4 regions of the Vibrio sp. M260118 genome follow, and region 2 is predicted to be linked to each of the others. Evidence: predicted binding sites of a transcription regulator. Region 2 holds the regulator's gene; each other region holds the start of a gene.

Region 1 (3,993 bases), on a different contig from region 2:
TACGTCGCATGTTGCTGGCTATGGTGGATGATTTCCGTTGCGTGGTCATTAAGTTGGCTGAACGTATTGCTAATCTGGTGGAAGTGAAAAAAGCGCCAGAAGAGGTACGCCAAGCGGCAGCAAAAGAGTGTGCCAATATTTATGCACCTCTGGCAAACCGCCTTGGTATCGGTCAGCTGAAATGGGAGATGGAAGACTATGCCTTTCGTTACCAACAGCCAGATACTTACAAGCAGATTGCTAAACAGCTATCTGAAAGACGTATTGTGCGTGAGCAGTACATCAAAGACTTTGTCGACGATTTGACTAGCGAAATGCAAGCCTCGAACATCAATGCTGAAGTGAGCGGCCGACCTAAGCACATCTACTCTATCTGGCGAAAAATGCAGAAGAAAGGGTTGGCATTCGACGAGTTGTTTGATGTACGTGCGGTTCGTATTATCGCTGATAAACTGCAAGATTGTTACGCTGCATTAGGCGCAGTCCATACCAAATATAAGCACCTTCCAAGCGAGTTCGATGACTACGTTGCTAACCCCAAGCCTAATGGTTACCAGTCGATTCATACCGTCATTCTAGGCCCTGAAGGCAAGACAATTGAGATCCAGATACGCACCAAAGACATGCATGAGGACTCAGAACTGGGCGTTGCCGCGCACTGGAAATACAAAGAAGGTGGTGGCGGTCGTAGCGGTTACGACGAGAAGATTACCTGGTTGCGTAAACTGCTTGATTGGCAAGAAGAGATGTCAGACTCGGGCGAAATGCTTGATGAACTGCGTAGCCAAGTGTTTGATGACCGCGTGTATGCCTTTACTCCGCGCGGTGACGTCGTCGACCTGCCTATGGGAGCCACACCGCTAGACTTTGCTTACCACATTCACTCTGAAGTAGGGCATCGCTGTATTGGTGCTAAAGTGGCAGGACGTATCGTTCCGTTTACTCATAAGTTAACCATGGGTGACCAAGTCGAAATCATCACCTCGAAAGAGCCGAACCCATCTCGTGACTGGCTCAACCCTAATATGGGCTTTGTGACATCAGGCCGTGCGCGCGCCAAGATTAACGCTTGGTTCCGCAAGCAGAGCCGCGAGAAAAATGTCGAAGCAGGACGTGATATCCTAGAGACTGAACTACAGAAAATCGGTGCGACCCTAAAAGATGCCGAGCTGTATGCATTGAAACGCTTCAATGTAAATAGCACTGATGAACTGTATGTTGGTATTGGCAGCGGCGACTTGCGTATTAACCAAGTGATCAACCACATTAACGCTTTGGTCAACAAACCAACTGCGGAAGAGGAAGATCAGCAAGCGTTAGAAAAGCTGCAAGAAGCTGAAAGCAAAGCGCCAGCGCAGAGTCGCCCGAAGAAAGATGCCGTTGTGGTAGAAGGTGTCGACAACCTAATGACCCATCTAGCTCGATGTTGTCAGCCAATCCCAGGTGATGAGATCGCAGGTTACATTACTCAAGGTCGCGGTATCTCAGTGCACAGAGCCGACTGTGAGCAGTTAGAAGAACTACGTCATCATGCACCTGAACGGATTATCGACACTGTCTGGGGCGGTGGCTTTGTTGGCTCGTATATTTTAACCGTGCGAGTTGAGGCGATGGAGCGTGGTGGTCTGCTTAAAGACATCACCAGCTTGTTTGCTAACGAAAAAATCAAAGTGACCAGTATGAAGAGTCGCGTTGACTACCGTACTCAAATGTCGATCATGGACTTTGATTTAGAAGTGAACAATGTTGATATTCTCCAGCGTGTTTCTAAACGAGTTGAGCAGATTAAAGATGTCATGAGCGTTAAACGCCTCGGCTAATTTTTACGTCGTATTTGGCTTTCTAGCTGCGTTCGCTGCACTTATATCGCCCAATCTTATAGACAAGCAACTTGGTTAGTGAGCAAAGGGGGTGGCGTTTCCACAGCAAAATCCATCTTCTTCGCTGAAAGTGCAGAGCTAGTTGTCACAACTATTGCTAGATTTACTGATATTTTGCGTAGGAAACGTCATTGCTTTGCTGAGTCTAGCAACTAGAAAGGGTGGGTAGTTTTGGCTGCTCACCTTTTTATTTGAATTAAAGTTCTTTAGATAGAAGATTTAAAGGAAGAAGGAAAATGAGCCACCCAATTGAACAGTTAGAACAGATTATGGCGCAGCTTCGTGACCCAGAAAATGGTTGCCCTTGGGATCTTAAACAAAGCTTTGACACTATTGTCCCACATACTATTGAAGAGACCTATGAATTGGTTGATGCGATTCACAATCGAGATTGGCCAAACCTGAAAGAAGAGCTTGGTGATCTGCTATTCCAAGTGATTTTTTACAGCCAACTAGCGAAAGAGCAGCAGCTGTTTGATTTTTCTGAAGTGGTTGAAACGGTCAATGAAAAGTTGACTCGTCGCCATCCTCATGTTTTTTCTGATGTTGAGTTTGAATCTGACGAGCAAATCAATGCTAACTGGGAAGCGGAAAAAGCAAAAGAAAAAGCCCAAGTAGGCAAAACTGAGCAAAGTATTCTAGACTCAATACCAAGCTCTCTGCCAGCCTTATCGCGTGCTACAAAGATTCAGAAAAAGTGCGCTAAATTTGGTTTTGATTGGGATTCATTGGGACCTGTTGCTGACAAAGTTCATGAAGAGATAGATGAAGTCATGGATGAAGCGCTTCAAGTCGATGTCAATCCAGAAAATCTGGAAATGGAGCTGGGGGATTTACTGTTTGCAACAGTGAATTTGGCTCGGCATGTGCAAGTTAATCCAGAATCTGCTTTAAGCAAAGCCAACTTAAAGTTTGTGCGCCGTTTTCAAGCTGTTGAGAGAAGAGTTGCCGGGCAAAATAAACAGTTACAACACTGTTCATTGCAAGAGTTGGATGAGCATTGGAACCAGATAAAGCGTGAAGAGAACAGGTCTGAAAAGTAGATACAGCGAAATGGGACAAGATTGACTCAACTATGTTTTATTTGAGTTTATTCTGTTCATGCAGTTTGATTTGAAGCAAAAAATAAAAAATTGCAGTGTGATAGATTTCACGTTGTGGCGGATAAGGGCTTCTGGTATATTTATATCCCGTCCAGAAGAAATCCATTTTCCCTCATTCAACCAATTTCAGGTTAAACATGACGACAAATTACATTTTTGTTACTGGCGGGGTTGTATCCTCTCTAGGTAAAGGTATTGCAGCAGCATCGCTTGCAGCTATTTTAGAAGCTCGTGGTCTTAAAGTGACTATGATGAAGCTTGACCCTTACATTAACGTTGACCCAGGCACTATGAGCCCAACTCAACACGGTGAGGTGTTCGTCACGGAAGATGGCGCTGAAACTGACCTTGACCTTGGTCACTACGAGCGATTCATTCGCACCAAGATGACTAAGCGCAACAACTTCACTGCAGGTCGTGTTTACGCTGACGTTCTACGTAAAGAGCGTCGTGGTGATTACCTAGGTGCAACCATTCAGGTTATCCCACACATCACTAATGCTATCAAAGATCGCGTGATCGCTGGCTCTGAAGGCCATGATGTCGCTATCGTTGAAGTGGGTGGTACGGTTGGTGATATCGAATCACTGCCATTTATGGAAGCCATTCGTCAGCTAGCAGTAGAGCTAGGCCGTGAGCGCGCGATGTTCATGCACCTGACACTGGTTCCTTACCTTGCAGCAGCGGGCGAAGTAAAAACTAAGCCGACTCAGCACTCTGTTAAAGAGTTGCTATCTATTGGTATCCAGCCAGATATTCTTGTTTGTCGCTCGGATCGTATGATCCCAGCGAATGAACGTAAAAAGATTGCTCTTTTCTGTAACGTTCAAGAAAAAGCGGTTATCTCAATGAAGGACGTAGATTCTATCTACAAGATTCCTCAACTTATCAAGTCTCAAGGTTTAGACGACCTAGTATGTTCTCGTTTCGGTATCACTGCACCTGAAGCAAATCTGTCAGAATGGGAACAGGTAATTTACGAAGAAGCGAACCCTACTGCTGAAGTGACT
Region 2 (3,993 bases):
TTCGTTCGCATGTTGGCTCAGTAGAGCTTTGTATTAGAAGGAATTAGCTATGACACATTGGATTGCTGGTGAATGGGTCGCAGGTCAAGGTGAGTCGATGAACTCGCAAAGCCCATACAACAATGAAGTTATCTGGCAAGGCGACAGCGCAACACCGCAGCAAGTTGAGCAAGCGGTATCAGCAGCGCGTAGTGCATTTGTCGGCTGGAAGAAGATGAGCTTTGCTGAGCGTGAAGCGATTGTCCTCGCTTTTGCTGAAAAGGTAAAAGAAAACAGCGAGCAAATCGCAGAGATCATCGCTAAAGAGACAGGCAAGCCAATTTGGGAAACGCGTACGGAAGCGGCAGCAATGGCAGGTAAAATAGCGATATCAATCCGTGCTTACCACGACCGTACTGGAGAAGCGCAGCGTGAAGCGGCTGGAAACCAAATTGTACTGCGTCATCGCCCGTTAGGTGTAATGGCGGTGTTTGGCCCATATAACTTCCCCGGGCATCTACCAAACGGCCATATTGTTCCTGCGCTACTTGCGGGTAACACGGTTGTGTTTAAGCCTTCAGAGCAAACACCATTGACCGGTGAGTTTGCGATGAAACTGTGGGATCAAGTTGGTTTACCAAAAGGGGTGATTAACTTAGTTCAGGGCGCTAAGGAAACAGGCATTGCGCTGGCAGATTCGAAAGGCTTAGATGGCGTGCTATTCACGGGCAGTGCGAACACAGGTCATATTCTGCATAAGCAGTTTGCTGGTCAACCGGGCAAAATGCTCGCGTTAGAGATGGGTGGTAACAACCCAATGGTGATCTCGGAAAACTATGGCGAAGTTGACGCCACTGTTTATACCATCATCCAATCTGCGTTTATCAGTGCCGGTCAACGCTGTACTTGTGCACGTCGTTTGTATGTTCCTGTCGGTGACAAAGGTGACTTACTGGTGAACAAGCTTGTTGAAGCGACTAATAAGATTCGTGTTGATCAGCCATTTGCTGAGCCGGCGCCATTTATGGGCCCTCAGATCTCTAAAGCAGCCGCTGATTTTATCCTTGCAGCACAAGCGAATCTGCAACAGCTAGGTGGTGAGAGTTTAGTTGAAGCTAAAGCAGGGGAGGCGGCATTTGTCACTCCAGGCATTATAGATGTTACTGCAATTGCTGAGCTGCCAGATGAAGAGTACTTCGGCCCACTACTGCAAGTGGTTCGTTATCAAGGTTTAGAGAAAGCGGTAGAGCTAGCGAACGATACTCGTTTTGGTCTATCGGCTGGCTTAGTTTCTACTGATGACAGTGAGTGGGAATACTTTGTTGATCATATTCGTGCAGGTATCGTAAATCGCAATCGCCAATTAACAGGTGCGAGCGGTGATGCGCCATTCGGAGGACCAGGTGCATCAGGCAACTTACGCCCTAGCGCTTACTATGCAGCAGATTACTGTGCTTACCCTATGGCTTCGATGGAAGGGGGAGAGACCGTTCTTCCAGCAACCTTAAGCCCAGGAATAGAGATATAATTATAAGTAGATTTTAGGGTTTTCCCTTCTTGCCTCCCAGTGGAGGAGGCTTTAAACGTCACAGGTTGAAGGCTATCTACTCGATGTTTAAAAGCGTCAGGTTAGGTAGCCTCTCTTATAACAATAACAACAGAACTCACAACGTAAACAACCCCTACAAGGAGGCGTTATGACGCCAGATGTTCTATTCCAACAGTTATGGAATGACTATATTCATCGCTTATGTCCCTCTGCAGAAAAAGTGCATCAACTGCTGCAAGAAGATGAGGCGCTGATCAACGACCATATCGCTCTGCGTACTTTCAATGTTGAGCCTCTAGGCATTGCGACTTTAGCGCAACCCTTTTTAGATGTTGGTTACAAGCCATGTGGTGACTATCTGTTTGAGAGTAAGAACCTAGTGGCAAAACACTATGAGCATCCAGACCCTAAACAGCCGAAAGTATTCATCAGTGAACTCAAAGTTGAAGAGTGTTCAGAGCGCCTTCAAGCCATCGTTGCTAAGCTTGTCGAGCAATTGGACACCAGTAGGCTAAAAGGTCATGAGTTCTTGTATGGCGGGCGTTTGTGGCAGCTAAGCTATGCTGATTTCCAGTCGTTAGCTAAAGAGAGCGAGTATGCCTCTTGGCTTGCTGCTCATGGTTATGGAGCGAATCACTTTACGGTTAGCGTTAACCAATTAAATGCCTTCGATGAAGTGAAAGGAGTGAATGACCACTTGCGTCAATCGGGCTTTACCATCAATGAGTTTGGTGGCGAAGTGAAAGGCTCTCCAGAGGTACTGTTAGAGCAATCTTCGACAATGGCGGATAAAGTTTCAGTAGACTTCATAGAGGGTACCCAGACTATTCCTGGCGGCTTCTACGAGTTTGCTAAGCGCTACCCAATGAGTAACGGCGAGCTCTACCCTGGCTTTGTTGCTGCTTCGGCGGATAAGATCTTTGAGAGTACTAACGGCTAATAGTTCCTAGTTTCTAGTTCCTAGATATTGAGTAATCCAATCGCTAAAACAACAAAAAGCCACCCGACTTACATTGGGTGGCTTTTAAATCATATTCGTAGTGTTTTTTACTCTAGCAACTAGGCACTAAACACTAGTCACTGATATTTAACGCGTGCCGTATACTACGATTGTTTTACCGTGTGCAGAAATCAGGTTCTGCTCTTCTAGCATTTTCAAGATACGACCCACTGTTTCACGAGAACAGCCAACGATTTGACCGATTTCTTGACGAGTAATCTTGATCTGCATGCCATCTGGGTGAGTCATCGCGTCAGGTTGCTTCGCCAGGTTCAGTAGCGTTTGAGCAATACGACCAGTCACGTCTAGGAATGCAAGGTCACCTACCTTTTGGCTAGTCACTTGTAGGCGACTTGCCATTTGCGCAGACAGACGCATTAGGATGTCTGGGTTTACTTGAATTAGCTGACGGAATTTCTTGAATGAGATCTCTGCTACTTCACAAGGAGATTTAGCACGAACCCATGCTGTACGTTCTTGGTCTTCTTCGAATAGACCAAGCTCACCAATAAAGTCACCTTGGTTTAGGTAAGAAAGAATCATCTCCTTACCTTCTTCATCTTTGATAAGAACCGCAACAGAGCCTTTAACGATGTAGTACAACGTTTCAGCTTTTTCGCCCGCGTGAATCAGCGTGCTTTTTGAAGGGTACTTATGAATATGACAGTGTGAAAGAAACCATTCTAATGTAGGGTCGGTTTGAGGTTTACCTAGAACCATAATATCTCACTTCCTCTGCAGGGTACGCTTGTCACTTTCCATGTTTTGCCAAGCAATAAACAAGGCTTACTAGGATAAGAGCACTTTACAAATGCTGCAAGCCAACTTGTGTTTCGGTAAGAAATAGTATCCTTTTTCGGAAACGATTTCTTGATTTTAATCGGGTCGGAGCCGGGTTTTACTACGCAAAACTGTGCACATGATCACGGTATGAAAAGTAATCGTGTTTTAACTACGAGTGCTAGCCGATCTTTCCTGTTTCGATGAGTTGTTGAAGGATAGGTCGGACGATTAATTCCATCGCAAAACTCATCTTTCCTCCCGGCACAACTATGGTGTTATGGCGTGACATAAACGAGCCATCTATCATCGCGAGCAGGTACGGGTAATCGACATTCTTAATGCCTCTTAGACGAATGACGACAAAGCTCTCATCTAAGCTCGGGATGCCTTTGGCATTAAGCGGGTTGGAGGTATCCACTGTCGGGACACGCTGAAAGTTGATATGGGTGCGCGAAAACTGTGGCGTAATGTAGTTAAGGTAGTCATCCATCGAGCGGACAATGGAGTCCATGACGGCCTCACGGGAATGACCTCGGTCTCGGGTATCGCGAACAAACTTTTGAATCCACTCTAAGTTGACGATAGGAACCATGCCAATCAGAAAGTCGACATGCTGTGATACGTTGACATCACCATCAACCACACCACCATGCAGTCCTTCATAAAAAAGTACATCTGAGTT
Region 3 (3,993 bases), on a different contig from region 2:
TTTGAGGAAGCGCTATCTCCAGCGATTGTTTTCCAGTATTTGCAAAACAAATTGTCTGGGACGCGCATCAGTCAGCGCTTCCTCGCAGGGCAGGTGAATTTCTGTACCTTGATGCCGATGCGTTCTATTCCATTTAGAACTGTGTGTTTATTGGGGATGAACGATGGGGTCTACCCGCGCTCAATGCCAGCTGAAGGTTTTGACTTGATGAACGGGCGCACTAAGCCTGGCGACCGCTCACGTCGAGACGATGACAGATATCTATTCCTAGAAGCGATGTTGTCAGCGCAGCAAACCCTGTATATCAGTTATGTTGGCCGCTCAATTCAAGATAATACTGAGCGCGTGCCTTCGGTATTGGTTTCTGAGTTAATGGAATATTGTCATCAAAACTACTGCGTAGAGGGCGATTACCTTTTAGCCGCTGATGAATCGGGCGATAAGTTACTATCTGAACTCGTAACTCACCACTCCATGGTGCCATTTAGCGCGTCTGCGTTTACTGGAGCGTCCCCAAGTTATGCCAAAGAGTGGTTGCCTGCTGTTAATCGCTTAGGTCAGGTGAGTGGTGAATTTAACCGAGAACTGCAAGATTATCTGCTTGATGCAAGCTATCCGTTGGAGTTGGACTTAGTTGAGCTGCAACGTTTCTGGCGCTTGCCTGTACAGTACTTCTTTAATCGCCGCTTAAAGGTGGTGTTCGAGCCACCGCTTCCAGTCATGGAAGATGATGAGCCATTTGTTCTCAATGGTTTAGAAAGCTATCAAATGCGTGACAGCTTGTTAGATGAGCTGCTCAAGCAACAACTCAATGCAAGCCAAGATAGCCAAACTGTTATTGAATCTTTTGTGCAGCAGCAGAGAGCTCAAGGTAAGTTACCCGTTGGGGCATTTGGTGATATCGAGTTCGAAACCAATCGTGTTCAAGCCGAAGAGCTGGTGGACAAGTTGAGCTTCTTGTGTGGTAGTGAAGCAAGTGACCTTGAGATTAAGCTGACGTTTGATGTCTTGGGCGATGACAAAAAAGTTAACCTGACTGGTTGGCTGACACAGTTTTACCAGTCAGGCTTGATTCGTTTCCGCAGCGGCAAGATTCGCTCTCAAGATTATCTCTCTGCTTGGATTGACCACCTTGCTATGTCAGCAATGGGCGTGAGTAAACGCACCCATATGATTGGTTATGACCGCAAAGAGGGCGTGGTTCATCTTATCTACCCAGAGATTGCAGACTCTGCGCATGCTCATTCACTGCTTTCAGAGTTGATTCGCTTGTTCTACCAAGGCATGACACAGCCTTTATGTTATTTCCCTAGAACCGCTCTGGCTTGCGTTGAAGCAGGCTTTAACCGAGGGAACTGGGTCGATGACGAAGAGAAGTCACTGAAGAAAATGGCTGATACCTTTAACGATAGCTTTATGGCTGCTGGCGAGGGAAACAACGCTTACATATCGCGTATATGGCCAAGTTGGAACGATGATTTAGCTGTGCAGGTTCGTACCTTGACAGCATTGGTACTGCAAACACCTAGGCTAGAGGCTAAGACAAGTGAAGATTTGGAATAAAGATGCGAGAAAGAAAGTAGGTGGCCGCCAGTAAATCATTATTGTGTAGGGCGTTCGCTGTACGGCCACAGGTCAGAGGGACCATTATTCTTTTGGTCTATTGCAACATCGGTTGCTCAACATGTGGAGCGCATAGTAGCGGTTAGGTGGTAAGTCTGCCGTGAGAAAGATCGCATAAAATCCCAACTTTTTAGGGATTTATACTAATTAAAATCATTTTAAACGCTGGATCACATTTAGATCTCCGGCTTTCATAAATAGGGCAAATTTTATATGACAGCAACGTCAATGGTAACTCCGCTTAATGCCATGACTTTTCCGCTGCATGGTGCGCGATTAATCGAAGCATCGGCAGGTACAGGTAAGACATTTACCATCGCTGGCTTATACCTAAGGTTGTTACTTGGTCACGGCAATACTGAGACCAAACATCAGGTTCCACTGACGGTTGACCAAATTCTGGTGGTTACCTTTACTGAAGCTGCGACTGCGGAGCTAAGAGATCGTATTCGCGCTCGTATTCATGATGCACGCCTTGCATTTGCCCGAGGGAAAAGTAGTGACCCTGTGATTGCGCCCCTGCTTGATGAAGTGAACGATCATAAACAAGCGGCTGAAATCCTTTTGCAAGCGGAGAGGCAAATGGACGAAGCGGCGGTGTATACCATCCATGGTTTCTGCCAGCGTATGTTGACGCAAAATGCGTTTGAATCTGGCAGTCGCTTTAACAACGAATTCGTGACTGATGAAAGTCATCTTAAAGCGCAAATTGTTGCCGATTACTGGCGGCGTAATTTCTATCCACTGCCAATAAATTTAGCTGGCGAAATACGCCGAATCTGGAATGCGCCATCTGACTTACTCCGCGATGTGGCTAATTATCTGACTGGCGCACCTTTGAGCTTATCTGTGGCGGCGATGAGTGGTAGCTTAGCGGATCTCCATCAGCAGAACTTAAAGCGTATTGATGAGTTAAAAGCGCTGTGGCGAGAGTCTCAAGATGACTTTTTTGCATTGATTAGCGACTCCGATGTTAACAAACGCAGCTACAGCAAGAAGTCTTTACCGACTTGGCTCGAAGCGGTCAATGTTTGGGCAGCAACAGAAACCATTGGTTATGACTATCCCGACAAGTTGGAGAAGTTTGCTCAGAGCACGCTTACTGACAAAACACCTAAAGGCAGCGCGCCGCAGCATCAAGTTTTTGCAGCGATTGAAACCTTCTTAGCTGCGCCTATCAGTTTAAAAGCGCCGATACTAGCCCACGCGATTGAGCATTGTCGTGAGATGCTCGCCAAAGCGAAACAGCAGAAACAGTGGCTCTCTTTTGATGACTTACTAACTAACTTGTCTGCTGCAATTAATAGTGATGATGCTGAGTTACTGGCTGAGCGAATTCGAACTCTCTACCCAGTGGCCATGATCGATGAGTTCCAAGATACCGATCCGCTGCAGTACAGTATTTTTAGCCGTATCTATTTGAACAACCCTGAGTGTGGTCTGTTTATGATCGGCGATCCTAAGCAGGCTATTTACGGCTTCCGTGGCGCGGATATTTTCACCTATATTAAAGCTCGTAATCAGGTTTCATCGCACTTCACTTTGGGCACTAACTGGCGTTCAAGTGCGGATATGGTTAGCGCGGTAAACCAGATTTTTCAGCTCCCTTCGAGCCCATTTATCTACGACAACGACATTCCGTTTTTACCGGTCGATTATAGCCCCAATGCCGAGCAGCGCATTTGGACTATCAATGGTCAAAAGCAACCAGCACTGACGTATTGGCTGCAAGATGCCGAAGAAAAGCCGCTACCTAAAGGTGAATATTTAGAGGCAATGTCGCAAGCGACAGCGGATCAGATCCACACCATTCTTACAGCTGCGCAAAACCAGCAAGCGTACCTTGTTGATGGTAAAGGTCAGCATACGATTCAGGCCGGCGATATCGCGGTATTGGTTCGAACGGGTAACGAAGGTCGCATGGTCAAAGAGGCTTTGGCGAAACAGGGTATTGCCAGTGTCTATCTTTCCAATAGAGATAGCGTCTTTACTTCATTAGTGGCTCAAGACATTCAACGTTTGTTGCAAGCGGTTTTGACCCCAGAGAATGACCGCGCGCTACGAGCAAGCTTAGCTTCTGAAATGTTTGCTCTTGATGCAGCAAGTTTAGACAAGCTCAATAACGATGAGAATGAGTGGGAAAACGCGATCAACGAGTTTAAAGAGTATCGTAAGCTCTGGACTCAGCGCGGTGTTTTACCCATGCTTCGTAGCGTCATGAGTAAGCGACATATCGCAGAGCGTCTGCTTGAGGAAGAGGGTGGAGAGCGAGCCCTAACTGATCTGATGCACATTGGTGAATTACTTCAGCAAGCAAGCCAAGAACTCGATAGTGACCATGGGTTGCTGCGTTGGTTAGCACAAGCGATC
Region 4 (3,993 bases), on a different contig from region 2:
CAACGACGTGGAGTAATACCGTTCGTTACGTTATGTAGACGAGTTGGGTACATTTCGTGGAACTCTGGGAATAGATCTTTCTTAACTAGCTCAGAGTGAAGTGCCGCTACGCCGTTTACTGCGTAAGAACCGATTACACATAGGTTAGCCATGCGAACCATGCGGTTGAAACCTTCTTCGATGATAGACAGCTTAGCTTGTTTCTCGCCATCACCAGGCCACATTGCGCGAACTTCTTGTAGGAAGCGGTGGTTGATTTCGAAGATGATTTCCATGTGACGAGGAAGTAGACGCTGAATTAGCGACTCTGGCCATGTCTCTAGTGCTTCTGGAAGTAGAGTGTGGTTAGTGTATGCAAACGTGTTTGCACTGATTTCCCACGCGGCATCCCAAGATAGACCTTTCTCATCAACAAGGATGCGCATTAGCTCAGGAATCGCGATAGTTGGGTGCGTATCGTTAAGCTGAATAGTCTCTTGCTTAGGTAGGTCAGCTAGAGTGAAGCCAGCTTCTTCGTGACGACGTAGAATATCGCGCACTGAAGCTGCTGAGTGGAAGTACTGCTGCATTAGGCGCAGAGTTTTACCTTTCTCATGGTTGTCGTTCGGGTAAAGAACTTTAGTAATGTTACCCGCATCGATTAGACCGTGCTGTGCTTCGAAGTAGTCACCGTTGTTGAAGCTCTCTAAAGAGAATGGTGCGATTGCCTGACATTCCCAAAGACGTAGAGGGTAAACCGTGTCTGACTCGTAACCAACGATTGGTAGATCCCAAGGCATCGCCTTAACTGTCATACCTGGAACCCACTTGCGAACTTCTTTGCCGTTCTGATTCACTACTTCAACGTGACCGTAGAAACCGATCTCTTGAGCAAGCTTAGGACGAGCAACTTCCCATGGGTAACCTTCTACACCACGCCATGCATCTGGTGTTTCTTTCTGACGACCTTCTTCAAAAGATTGCTTGAATAGACCGTATTCGTAGTGTAGGCCGTAACCTACAGTTGGGAATTCTTGCGCTGCACATGAATCCATGAAACATGCTGCTAGACGACCTAGACCACCGTTACCTAGTGAAGGGTCACGCTCTTCTTCTAGAAGGTCAGTCAGGTTTTGACCAAGCTCAGCCATCGCATCAGTAATCTGGTCGTATAGACCCATGCTGATCAGGTTGTTACCTGTTAGGCGGCCGATTAGGAATTCAAGCGATAGGTAGTTAACGCTTTTCGCTTGCTTGATTTTTGGGTCTTGCTCAGTTGCTAGCAAATCAAAAGTTGTTAGCTCCGCTAACGCTTTACCCATAGCTAGGTACCACTCGCGCGCCGTTGCTGTTGCTTCAGTCTTTGCGTAAGTAGCTGAAAGGTGCTTTTTTACGTCAGCTTGGAATGCTGCTTTGTCAAAAGTTTTCTGTTGAGTAGGTTTCATTGGAGAAATCTCACTTATTAGGTTCTAATCCATCTGTGCCATATCGTGCATCGACATGAACAGCGAAACATCCTCCTAATCCTCGCCATTTTGGGAGGAGGAGTAAGGGCGTAGAGGGCGTATTACCTGGGGTTAAGTGATCTAACTCTCATTTAAATTCCACTTCGTCTGAGCACCAGTGATAGGGATCACACCATCAACCGTAATTACCCTAGTACGAAACCTGTTAAAGTTGTGTATATCGAATCTTATCAATTGAACAATATGCTTACTGGATCACAATAAGAACTATCAATAAATGAAATTTGCATATTATTTGGTGCAAAGGATGGTCTAAAACTCATTTCCCACCCCAGCCAAAGTTGACTAATGTCACAAATATGGGGCGTAGTTCGCCGTAAAGTGTGAATTAGGCGAAAAACCCATGGTCGATCAATAAACGCGGGATTTGTTCTCAAGTAACATCTTAGTCAACAAATCTAACTGCACACGAATTGCTTAATCACGTACCGGGGGATTTGGAGTACGTGGCCCTTATATAAGGGAACAGCATGAGGACATAAAGATGTGGATTCCTTCTAAATTAACTCGCCCTGCTCGCCTGCACAATGCCATAGTGCGACCACGAGTATTAGATCTCCTCCAGCAAGCACCGTTTTATAAGTTGATCCTTTTCCGCTCTCCTGCGGGCTATGGTAAAACAACTATGGCGGCGCAATGGCTGTCTGATAAGTCACACGTGGGTTGGTATAGCATTGATGAAAACGACAACGACTCATTTCGTTTCATCAACTACTTGATCCAAGCGCTGAACAAAGCCACCGACGGAAGCTGTCCTAACTCGCAAAAGCTTGCTGAAAAACGACAGTTCTCCTCGTTGCCTTCTCTATTTGGGGAAGTGTTTACTGAGATGTCTAAGTTCCATCAAGAGTGCTACATCGTGTTGGATGACTACCATCTAATTTCCGACGATGAAATTCACGAGGCTATGCGCTTCTTCCTTAAGCACATGCCAGACAATATCACCCTAGTGGTTACAAGTCGTGCAGCACCACCACTTGGCACAGCCAACCTACGAGTGCGTGACTTAATGATTGAGATCGGCAATGAGTTGCTCGCATTCGACACTGAAGAGACAACGCGCTTTTTCAATCAACGCGTCACCGACGGTATAGATGATGCTACCGCAGACAACCTGCGTAACTACGTTGAAGGCTGGCCTTCAGCATTACAACTGATCGCGCTGCAAGCACAGCATCAACATAAAACCCTGGCGCAATCAGCAGAATCTTTCTCTCAATTTAACCATGCCCATCTTTGGGACTATCTGGTGGAAGAGGTGTTTGACCTACTCGACCAAGAAACACGTACTTTCTTGCTCCAGTGTTCTGTACTCGATCACTTCAATGACCAGTTGGTCAGTGAGTTAACCCAACGAGAAGATGCGCTGAGCATGATTGAATCGCTCAACCGTTTCGGGCTGTTTATCCACCCTCTTGAAGGTGAGCAGAACTGGTATCGCTTCCATAACCTGTTCGCAGAGTTTCTTGCTCACGAGCGAACCGCACGTATTCCTCAACAAGAGAAGCAACTACACCAAACCGCAGCCAACGCTTGGTTAAAACTCTCTTCACCGCATCAAGCACTGCGTCACGCTCAAGCAGCAGATAATGGTCAACTTACCGCAGACATATTAACTCTGTACGGTTGGAGCATGTTTAACGGTGGCGAGCTAATCGCACTGGAAAAAGCGATCAACACCCTAACACCAGAACAGCTCTACAGCGAGCCGAAACTATGTATGTTGCAAGCTTGGTTAGCGCAGAGCCAGCATAGATACAATGATGTCGGAGATCTGCTGTCTAAAGCTGATGCTAAGATGAAAGAGCTCAACGTTGTTCTAAGCACTAAGGAACAGGGTGAGTTTAATGCTCTGCGCGCTCAGGTTGCGATTAACCGAGACGAACCAGAGAAAGCTCTTGAACTCGCAGAGCTGGCACTGAGCCAAGTTGATAGCACTGTGTACCGCAGCCGCATTGTCGCAACCTCTGTGATTGGCGAAGTTAACCACGTACTCGGTCATCTCAGCCGCGCATTACCTATGATGCAGCAAACTGAAAAATTAGCGCGCCAGTATCAGGTTTACCATCAAGCGCTATGGGCGATGCTACAGCAAAGTGAAATCTTGATTGCGCAAGGCTATGTTCAAGCCGCATTCGAGATCCAAGACAACGCGTTTAAGCTTATCGAAGAGCAGCAACTGCAGCAGATCCCTTTGCACGAGTTCTTATTAAGAATCCGTGCGCAAATTCTATGGTGTTGGAATCGCCCAGATGAAGCAGAAGAGTGTGCGTACAAAGGCCTCCACGTACTAGGTGACCACAGCCAAAGTAAGCACTTACATAGCTACTCTATGTTAGCGCGTATTGCCGTAGGTCGCGGTGAGTTAGACAAAGCAGGCAAGTTTATCGACCAGATAATCCACCTACTAAAACAGTCAACCTACCATGTCGACTGGACGGCTAACGCTTCACTCTCTTTACTGCTGTTTTGGAAAGCGCGTGGTGAT

The links. Region 2 encodes CRP, which controls carbon source genes, mostly activating them, when cyclic AMP is high. Its sites were predicted from a motif close to TGTGANNNNNNTCACA; they were not measured.
Region 1: the regulator CRP is predicted to act here: its motif matches at 3,020-3,035, upstream of QTO00_RS02010 (CTP synthase).
Region 3: the regulator CRP is predicted to act here: its motif matches at 1,723-1,738, upstream of recB (exodeoxyribonuclease V subunit beta).
Region 4: the regulator CRP is predicted to act here: its motif matches at 1,560-1,575, upstream of QTO00_RS01130 (glycogen/starch/alpha-glucan phosphorylase).

The regions. Positions count from the first base shown of each region.
Region 1 covers NZ_JATABG010000014.1:2,959-6,951, forward strand. Annotated here, with positions in the region: gene relA (GTP diphosphokinase) at 1-1,820, shown strand, start outside; gene mazG (nucleoside triphosphate pyrophosphohydrolase) at 2,117-2,923, shown strand; gene QTO00_RS02010 (CTP synthase) at 3,121-3,993, shown strand, end outside.
Region 2 covers NZ_JATABG010000002.1:6,163-10,155, forward strand. Annotated here, with positions in the region: gene astA (arginine N-succinyltransferase) at 1-24, shown strand, start outside; gene astD (succinylglutamate-semialdehyde dehydrogenase) at 50-1,507, shown strand; gene QTO00_RS00255 (DUF1338 domain-containing protein) at 1,677-2,468, shown strand; gene crp (cAMP-activated global transcriptional regulator CRP) at 2,616-3,248, opposite strand; gene QTO00_RS00265 (phosphoribulokinase) at 3,490-3,993, opposite strand, start outside.
Region 3 covers NZ_JATABG010000039.1:10,943-14,935, reverse strand. Annotated here, with positions in the region: partial or broken gene recC (exodeoxyribonuclease V subunit gamma) at 1-1,563, shown strand, start outside; gene recB (exodeoxyribonuclease V subunit beta) at 1,837-3,993, shown strand, end outside.
Region 4 covers NZ_JATABG010000007.1:861-4,853, reverse strand. Annotated here, with positions in the region: gene QTO00_RS01130 (glycogen/starch/alpha-glucan phosphorylase) at 1-1,424, opposite strand, end outside; gene malT (HTH-type transcriptional regulator MalT) at 1,990-3,993, shown strand, end outside.